DNA from 2 places in the Ralstonia pickettii genome. Region 2 is predicted to be linked to the other one. Evidence: predicted binding sites of a transcription regulator. Region 2 holds the regulator's gene; the other holds the start of a gene.
The links. The regulator FNR, encoded in region 2, switches genes on or off when oxygen is low (the NO sensors DNR and NnrR bind a similar motif). The targets are predictions, from matches to a motif close to TTGATNNNNATCAA.

Region 1 (4,821 bases), on a different replicon from region 2:
GCTTCGACTTCCGCGCCTGTCGCCTTGCTGACCATAATGGCCTGTTGCAGCGCAAGGTAGGACGCGTGGCTGCCGTCGATGGCGAGCAGGATTCGCTGATACATGGTGGTCTCCAAGGCGTTGTGCAGTCGGGCACCGCATGTCATCAGCGTAGACAGCGTGGCGTGTGGGCTGTTGATGCGCGTCAAAGGTCTTTCGACGCCACCTGCAGAACGGCTGCTCCTGCAACGCGCCCGGCACGGAGGTCTGCCAACGCGGTGTTGGCGTCTTGCAGCCGATGGGGCGTGACCCGCACCCGCAACGGGAGATCCGCTGCGACGCGCATGAGCGCGAGTCCGTCGGCTCGCGTCAGGTTCGCGACGGAGACCAGCTTGCGTTCTTCCCAAAGCCACCGGTACGGAAACGCGGGGATGTCGCTCATGTGGATGCCGCCGCAAACCACCGTGCCGCCTTTGACCACAGCTTGCAGTGCCTGCGGCACGAGCGCGCCGATGGGCGCAAAGATCAAGGCGGCATCGAGCGGTTCCGGTGCGGCGGTGTCGCTCGCGCCAGCCCATCTCGCACCCGTGTCCAGGGCTAGTTGCTGCGCCGCAGTATCACCGGCCCGCGTGAAGGCGAAGACGTCGCGCTGCTCTGCCACGGCAATCTGCGTGATGAGATGCGCCGCGGCGCCAAAGCCGTAGATGCCGATCCGGCGTGCATCGCCGGCCATGCGCAGCGTGCGGAAGCCGATCAGGCCAGCGCAAAGCAGGGGTGCCGCGTGCGCATCGTCGTACCGCGCGGGAATCGGCAGGCAGAATCGCGCGTCGCAGACGACATACTCCGCATACCCGCCATCGCGCGTGTAGCCGGTGAAGGCCGGGTGGTCGCACAGGTTTTCGCGCCCGTGCAGGCAGTACGTGCAGACGCCGCATGTCCAGCCGAGCCAAGGCACGCCGACGCGCTCGCCGGGGGCGGGCGTCGTCACGCCTGCGCCGCACGACTCGACGATGCCGACGATTTCGTGACCAGGGATCAGGAAGGGTTTGGGCGCGGTCAGTTCACCGTCCACGATGTGCAGGTCGGTACGGCAGACCCCGCACACGGACACGGCAATCCGGACTTCGCCCGGCCCAGGCACGGGCATGGGCACTGCACGCCAGATCAATGGCTTTCCGGCGTCTTGCATCACCATGGCGCGCATCGATTCAGACATTGCTGTCTCCATCCGGCGTGTCTGATCAGTATGGATGCTCGCCGCAGATGGATTGCCCGGCAGTGGGCCATCGCCTGCGCCAGATCAATCGAAGAACGTTGCCGCGCGCAATACTGAACGGGTGCAATGCAGCGGCCATCGGTATCCACGCAATGTCTTCACTGCTGTCTTTCTCGGTTGCCCTGGGCGTGGGCCTGGCGATCGGCCTTGAGCGCGAGCGTAGTCATGCCGGCAGTGCGGAACTGCCGGCAGGCATGCGAACCTTTGCGATCGCGGCGCTGGCAGGTGCCATTGCGGCAAGCCTGCCGATACCGCTGGCCGTGCCGACTGTGCTGCTGGCGGTCGCATTGCTGGCAGCGGTGGGTTACCACCATTCGGCCAATGTCGACCCTGGTGTGACAACGGAACTCGCACTCGTGGCGACCACGCTGCTGGGTGCCTTTGCCGTGAGCGAGCCTGAAATGACGGCAGGCCTCGGCACCGTCCTTCTTGTCCTGCTCTATGCCAAGGCCGGTTTGCATCGGTTTGCCCGCACGGTCATCACCCAGCGTGAACTGGCCGATCTGCTGATCCTTGCGGTGGCGGCATTGCTGATCTGGCCCGCAGTCCCCGACCGGAACATGGGGCCGCTGGACGCCTGGAACCCGCATACGCTGTGGCTGATTGTGCTGCTGGTGATGCTGATGGGCAACACGGGCCACTTTGCGGCGCGATGGTTTGGCGAGCGCATCGGCCTGCCGCTGGCCGGTCTCTTCAGCGGGTTTGCATCAAGTGTGGCAACGATCACGGCCATGGCTGCGCGCGTACGAAAGGTTCATCGCCCCGTTGAGGGTGCGGTTGCCGCAGCGCTCCTGTCCAACGTGGCCACGCTGGTGCAGATGCTGCTGTTGACTGCCGCCATCAATATCGACCTGCTACGCGTGCTGGCGGCGCCACTGGCAGTGGGAATGATGACGACCGTCGCATGGTCGGCTCTATGGATATGGCGCGGCAGCAAGCCGCTTGAGGAAGCACCGGAGAATTCTGCTTCTTCCATCAACTGGCGGGTAGCGATCGGTTTTGCGTTATGGACGGCGACCCTGCTGCTTGCCGCAGCCGCCGCACGCACATGGTTCGGGACAGCGGCGGTGGTGGCTGTTACCGTGGTGGGCGCATTTGCCGATGTACACGCCGCGACCGCGTCCATTGCGACGCAGGTTGCTGGCCACACGTTGCAAAGCCCGACGGCAGGCAAGCTGGTCATGCTTGCGCTGACAGCCAACACGCTCTCGAAGGTGGTCGTGGCCACCAGCGGGGGCCGCGCATTTTCCAGCAAGGTCACGGCTGGCCTGCTGATCATGCTTCTGGCCAGCTGGACGGTGTTCTGGCTTGTCTCTTAGTCAATCCCGCCCAATGCCCAGCACCCAATAGACCGGGCACATGCGGATCAGCCCCGTCACCAGAGGTATCAGCCCAAGCCAGCCCACCCACGCTGGTACCTTGCCAAAGAACGCCAGCAGGATCATGGCGATACCAATCAAGATGCGGACGATGCGGTCCGCGGTTCCAACATTGGTGAACATGACGGTGCTCCTGAACAACGGTCGGTTACGGCTTAGAGAATCAAATCGGACGGCGCACGCGGACCGGCTCCGGTAAAGTTGTCGCGACCCAGAATCCCGACCAGCAAGGTCCATTCGCCGCCCATCGCGCGGATGGTGTCATCGAGGCTGAGCATGCCCACCAGCCGTTGCTGCCGGTCGACCACGCCCAGCCGGTGCAGGCCGTGGCTCAGCATCAAGCGCAAGGCTTCGCTGATCACCGCGTCGTCGCGGATGGTCAGAAGGCCGCGTGTCATGACTTCGGATACCGCGGTTTCGGTGCAGTCGCTGCGGCTGGCGATACCGTGCACCACCATGTCGCGGTCTGTGACGATGCCGACCACGCGCGCACCAACAGCGGTGTGTTCTGTGACAAGCAACGCGCGGGTGCTTTCGTCGCGCATCAGTCGGGCAGCTTGCTGCAGCGTCGCCGTTGCCCGGATGTGGACGATACGGTGGGAGCAAATCTCGTCGATCCTCATGCTGCACTCCGATGCGCTTACGTTTTCACTATAAGAACGGGCCGGTGTCAGAAGTTGATCCCGAACAAGGTGCCGTGAGCTTTCCATGACTGTCCGGATGGGCAGCGGATAGCGGTTGAGTCTATCGAGCGCTGCACTCGGATCATTGAGGCAGATCAAGTGCCAAGGGCAGGTGATCCGGCGAACCAAACGCTGATGTAAATCAAGGGGCGATCTGCCTGGTGGTCCAACATGGAATCCAGCAACCCCGCGTGGGGCGAACCGACGGATTCGACGGAGGCACATCATGTACGACAGGATTCTGGTAGCGGTGGACGGCAGCCCGACGGGAGATCGCGCGCTGGACGAGGCCATCAAGCTTGCGCAGAAGCTCGGCTCCGAGTTGGTCATCGCCCACGTGATCGACAACTCGTATCTGATGTACGACGTTGGCTATATCGACGTGGGCGCCTTTACCGAAGCGTTGGTGAAACAAGGCGATCAAATCGTCGCCGAGGCGCGTGCCAAGGCCGAGAAAGCCGGCGTGCGCGTTCACAGCGTGGTGGTGGACGATCCCATCGGGACCTTCGATATCGGCACGGCCATTGAACAGGCGGCCCACAACGTCGGCGCTCAAGCCCTGGTGCTGGGAACGCACGGGCGGCGCGGCTTCCGGCGACTGTTCCTGGGCAGCGTTGCCGAGAGCGTTGTGCGCATGAGCACACTGCCGGTGCTGCTGGTCCGCGCGTTGCCGACCGAGACACCGCACAGGGCCACAGAACCGCTGAGCAATGCCGTCATTGCCTAGCCAGGTGCCTTCCCCTCTGACACGACATCGGGATCTAACCATGACCTACGCCAGCGTGATGGTGCATCTGGACCGCAGCGAACGCGCCATGCACCGCCTCAACCTCGCGGCCCAGTATGCGGGGGCACACCACGCCACGCTTGTCGGCATCTACGCGAGCTTTGCGCCCAGCCTCAGTTGGTTCTACATGATGGAGAACGCTTCCCGCTACCTGGACGAAGACCGCATCCGGCGCGACGCCATCCGGGATGCCGTGCACGCGCGCTTTCGCCTGGAGACGGAGAAACTTGCGGTGGAAACGGAATGGCGTGCCGTGGAAGGCGACCCCGTCGCGCTCGTTTTGCGCGAAGCGCGGGAGGCCGATCTTCTCGTGGTCGGACAACGCAACCACGACGAACCGGACGAATTCATCGCCGGCGACTTCGTCGAAACGCTGATCCTGGAGTCGGGCCGCCCCGTGCTGGTCGTGCCCTACGCCGGCAGCTTCGCGGCATTGCCGCAGCGCATTCTGGTGGCCTGGAGCGGGGGACGCGAATCGGCCCGTGCGCTGCACGATGCCATCCCGATGATGGCGGGCGCCAATGTGCACGTGTTGCAGATCACCAGCACGCAGCCCAAGCACTGGGCCGAGGAAACCACCGTCGGGCAGGTTGCACGTGCACTGAACGCGCGCGGCATTCATACCACGGTGGAAGAGACCGACTGCGCGGATACCGACACCGCCATCGGCGAGTTGCTGCTCTCGCGCGCAGCCGACTTCAACGCCGATCTGATCGT
Region 2 (4,821 bases):
CTGTCCAATAGCAACACGAGCCACGCGCAATGAGCGACAAAGAACCTGCCTGGCGCCCGATGACACCCGCCACCGTAGTGGCGGGTGTCGACGACGCGCCGACCGAGCAGATGCTCTATGAAGTCCGGCGCAAGATCTATCCGCGCGCCGTGACCGGTGCGTTTGCGCGTTGGCGCGTCTGGCTGGTGCTGGCGACGCAAGCCATCTTCTATGGCTTGCCGTGGTTACAGTGGAATGGTCGCCAAGCCGTGCTCTTTGATCTGGGCGCACGCAAGTTCTATCTGTTCGGCCTCGTGCTTTGGCCGCAAGACGTGATTTATCTGACGGTACTGCTGGTGCTGTCGGCGTTGGGGCTGTTCCTGTTCACTGCGGTGGCGGGGCGGCTCTTTTGCGGTTATGCCTGTCCGCAGACGGTTTACACCGAAATCTTCATGTGGATCGAGCGGCATGTCGAAGGTGACCGCTTTGCCCGCATCCGCCTCGACGGTGAGCGTTGGAGCCTACGCAAATTCCGCCTCAAGGCTGCAAAGCATTCGGCCTGGATTCTCATTGCGCTATGGACGGGATTCACCTTCGTCGGCTTCTTCACGCCGATCCGCGATCTCGGTATGGAGACGTGGACGCTTTCCCTCGGGCCATGGCAAACGTTCTGGATGCTGTTCTACGCTTTTGCCACATGGGGCAACGCAGGCTTCATGCGCGAGCAGGTGTGTCGCTACATGTGCCCGTACGCGCGTTTCCAAAGCGTGATGGTCGACCCCGATACCTACGTCGTCACATACGACACGCAGCGCGGCGAACCGAGGGGCAGCCGCTCCCGCAATGCCGACTTCCAAGCGCAGGGCCTGGGCTCGTGCGTCGACTGCAGTATCTGTGTACAGGTGTGCCCGACCGGTATCGACATCCGCCAGGGGTTGCAGTACGAATGCATCGGCTGTGGGGCATGCATCGACGCCTGCGATCAGGTCATGGACAAGATGCGTTACCCGCGCGGCCTCATTCGCTATACATCAGAGCGGGCCATGCATGACCGGCTCAGCCCAAAAGAAGCGCGCCGGCATCTGCTGCGCCCACGCGTGTTGGTCTACAGCGCAATCATGCTGGTGCTCATTGTTGGGTTCATTGGCGCTCTGATGATTCGGCAGCCTCTCAAGGTGGATGTGATTCGCGATCGCGGGGCACTCGCACGCGAAGTGGATGGCGGCAAGATCGAGAATGTTTATCGTCTGCAACTCATGAACGCATCCGAGCAGCCCATGCGCGTGACCATCACCGCAGAAGGCATGCCTCAACTGGACGTGGAGGGCGGCCGGGGCGAATCGACCACGTTGGAGTTGCCGCCTGCGGCCAACCGTCTGGTGCCGGTGCGCGTGCGTCGACCCGCCGACGACGCGACGCCCGGTTCGCACAAGATCCAATTCGTCATTCAGGCAGATCACGGCAGTGGCAGCCTCGTGCTGCGCGAGCCGTCGAGCTTCATCGTGCCGCGCTAGCGCGGTACTCGCGGCATCTCCAACAGGAGGCAACGATGCACGCAACGCAAACTTCAGCACCCGCACGGCCCTGGTGGCGCGAGCCCTGGCCGTGGCTTCTGATGGCGGGACCGTTCGCCGCCATGATCGGCTGTGGCGTGACCATCTGGCTCGCGACTTCGCATCCGGATGCTGCCATTCACGACAACGTTGTGCGGCGCGGTTTGGTCGTCGAAAAGCCGGCTGCCGCGCCTGCGCATGTCATGCCAGCGGGGGCCCGATGAAGCGTCGACTACTGATGTGGATTCTGTGGCCGGCCTTTCTGTCGGCCGCGCTGGCCGAGCTGATCGTCTTTGCGGTGGTCGATCCTGCCGACCTGCGTTTCTTTGGCGAGCAGATCACGGTGTCGGCCCAAGCGGTCTACACCGTGTCGTTCTTTGTGTTCTGGTTGCTGTGCGGGTTGTCGAGTGCGCTGACGCTCTATGTATCGCCGGGTATTGGCAAACTGGAAGCGCACGAACACCCGCTCGTGTGAGCAGGCGCCATGGACGGTAACTTAGGCGGCCTGGCCGCTCATCACCTGGCGCAGGCCGGCCAGGTCGATCAGCTTGACGTGGCGTTGACGGATCTGAATGAGGCCCGCTTCGGCAAAACGGGAGAACAGGCGGCTGACCGTTTCGAGCTTGAGACCCAGATAGCTGCCGAGTTCTTCACGGCTCATGCGCAGCACGAACTCGGTCGACGAATATCCGCGCTGGGCCGAGCGCTTGGAAAGATTGAGCAGGAAAGCCGCGAGACGCTCTTCTGCACGCATGGAGCCGAGCGTGAGCAGCATCAGATGATCCTGCGAGATCTCCTTGCTCATGATGCGCAGGAACTGATGCTGCAGCGATGGCAGCCGGCGCGACAGCTGTTGCAATTCGTCGTAACGCACCACACAGACTTCGGTATCTTCCAGCGCGGTCGCGTCCGACACGTGGCGCATATCGCCAATGCCGTCGAGCCCCACAATTTCACCTGGCAGGTGGAATCCGGTGATCTGGTGGCGACCGTCTTCAAGCGTCAAATGGGTTTTCAGCGTGCCGAAGCGAATGCCATAAACCGCCTCAAGCGGCTCGCCCAAAGCATAGAGGGATTGCCCCTTCTTAATGCGGATGCGCTCGCTGACCAAATCGTCCATCTTGCGCACGTCGTCCGAGTTCATTCCCACCGGCAGACAGATTTGTCCGAGTACGCAGGTGGAACAACGCGAGGCTTGGTCGGTAAGCGCGATTCGAGTGAGCACGGGCGGGGCGACTGGATTTCGAGAGAGTGGAATGAGTAATTCTTGTGGTGCAGCTCGACTTATTATAACGGCGACGTTGTCGTCATCGGACACTTCCGATGCGGCAAAACGCGTCAATTAGGCTAAGTTCGCCACAGCAAAACGAAAACCTTGGCCCATATCAAAAGAGCGTTAAAAAGATGAGTGCCGCGGCGCTTCTGAGTGTTTTTCTGATTGCACTGCTCGGCGGTGTCCATTGTCTGGCGATGTGCAGCGGTATCGCATTGGCGGCGGAGCGGGGGACCGTGTCGGTGCGAATTGTGTCGCGTCGCCGGCTGTGGTTCGAACAGGTCGTCATGCATGCGGGGCGCCTGACCACGTATGCGTTGCTCGGCGCAATCATGGGGGCGATGGGCGCGACCATATGGCGCCAGCAGTGGCTACCGATCCAACGCGGCCTGTTTGCCTTTGCCAGCGCTTTGCTACTTGCCTACGGGGTCCTGCTGCTCGTGCGTTCCGCTGCAGACGTGTGGCGCAGCGTATGGCTCGAGCGGCAGCTGGGCCGTGTCACGGGCGGACTGTCCCGGGCTGCTGCCGCGCTGGGCGGCAGGCTGCAACGCCAGCCCCCGCTGCTGCGCCGCTACCTCACGGGGTTGGCCTGGGGGCTGGTCCCGTGCGGAATGGTCTACGGCGCACTGGCCGTGGCGTTGTTGGCAGGCAACGGCGCCTCCGGGGCTGTCGTCATGCTCGCCTTTGGTGCTGGCACGTTGCCCAATCTGTTGATGATGTCCGGTCTGGCGGGATGGCTGCGCGGCCTGTCGCGACAGCGGTGGGCGCGGGGCGCTGCGGGCATCGCTATCGCCGTATTCGGGATCTGGGGCCTGGTTCACGCAATCTGGCTGCCGGAGATGCTCAACGCACATGGCTTCTGTCTGGTGCTGTAGGCGTTTAAAGCACGCGAAAATCGCCATCCTGCCCGGGATGGAGGGCTAAGACGTCTTCCCGGTTGCGGCGTCGCGGGGAATTGCCCTACAATCGAACACAATTCGATTCGCCACCCGCGCAAATCAACAATCCCAAGCGCGGCGCCTAGCGATGCCATCCAGCGGTAGAGTCACCCTGGACAGTCGATTCGGGCGGGCTGCCATTCTTCGTTGGTAGTCGTCCGGCGCAGTATCCGTCCCCATGGCGGCGGAAGAAATTGCCCTTGTGGTGCCTGACCGGCACCGGATCAACTCGCTCCTCCGGCCCTATTTTGCGGGCACAGCCACTGCGTTTCGGTGCAGGGTCCAATCGAATCAATTGGCCTTCGCGCGCCAGGCCCGGGTGGGCAACAGCATTCAGAAATGCCGCGTGCTTCGCGGTGGGACGACAAACCTCAAGCGTGACGGCGACTGGCCGCGCGCGAGCAATGACGAGCCGCTCAACCCGATGAATACCCAAGAGGCGAAGATCGTCCTCGAGACAGCGCTGATCTGCGCGCAGGACCCGTTGCGAGTCAATGACTTGCGCAAGCTGTTCGACGAAGATGTTTCAGCGGACACCATCCGCGTTCTGCTCGAAGAGCTGCGCCAGGACTGGTTGAATCGCGGTGTCGAACTGGTTGCCCTGGCCTCCGGCTGGCGCCTGCAGAGCCGCCCCGAAATGCGCGTGTATCTCGATCGCCTGCATCCGGAGAAGCCGCCCAAGTACTCGCGCGCCGTGATGGAAACACTGGCGATCATCGCTTATCGTCAACCCGTGACCCGCGGCGATATTGAAGACATCCGCGGCGTGACGGTCAACACGCAGGTCATCAAGCAGATTGAAGACCGCGGATGGATTGAGGTCATCGGTCATCGTGATGTGCCGGGCCGCCCGGCGCTGTATGCAACGACCAAGCAGTTTCTCGACGACCTTGGCTTGCGCTCGTTGGACGAACTGCCGCCGCTTGAAGATGCCCGCGCCCAGGCGCAGGCGAGCCTGCTGGAGCAGGGCGCCATCGAGTTCGAAGGCGGCGCAATTGCGGTGGAAGAGCTGACGGCAATGGTCAACGACGCGCCGGAAGGCGCTGAAACCACAGAGGCTTCGGTGCAGGAATCGGAC

Region 1: the regulator FNR is predicted to act here: its motif matches at 3,450-3,463, upstream of N5B55_RS20140 (universal stress protein).

Annotation. Positions count from the first base shown of each region.
Region 1 covers NZ_CP104382.1:755,842-760,662, reverse strand. The annotation lists gene N5B55_RS20165 (universal stress protein) at 1-104, opposite strand, end outside; gene N5B55_RS20160 (zinc-dependent alcohol dehydrogenase family protein) at 185-1,195, opposite strand; gene N5B55_RS20155 (MgtC/SapB family protein) at 1,348-2,574, shown strand; gene N5B55_RS20150 (YgaP family membrane protein) at 2,575-2,757, opposite strand; gene N5B55_RS20145 (CBS domain-containing protein) at 2,790-3,257, opposite strand; gene N5B55_RS20140 (universal stress protein) at 3,544-4,044, shown strand; gene N5B55_RS20135 (universal stress protein) at 4,085-4,821, shown strand, end outside.
Region 2 covers NZ_CP104381.1:1,329,375-1,334,195, forward strand. The annotation lists gene ccoP (cytochrome-c oxidase, cbb3-type subunit III) at 1-33, shown strand, start outside; gene ccoG (cytochrome c oxidase accessory protein CcoG) at 30-1,493, shown strand; gene N5B55_RS06440 (FixH family protein) at 1,529-1,756, shown strand; gene N5B55_RS06445 (hypothetical protein) at 1,753-2,007, shown strand; gene fnr (fumarate/nitrate reduction transcriptional regulator Fnr) at 2,029-2,757, opposite strand; gene N5B55_RS06455 (sulfite exporter TauE/SafE family protein) at 2,937-3,680, shown strand; gene scpB (SMC-Scp complex subunit ScpB) at 4,168-4,821, shown strand, end outside.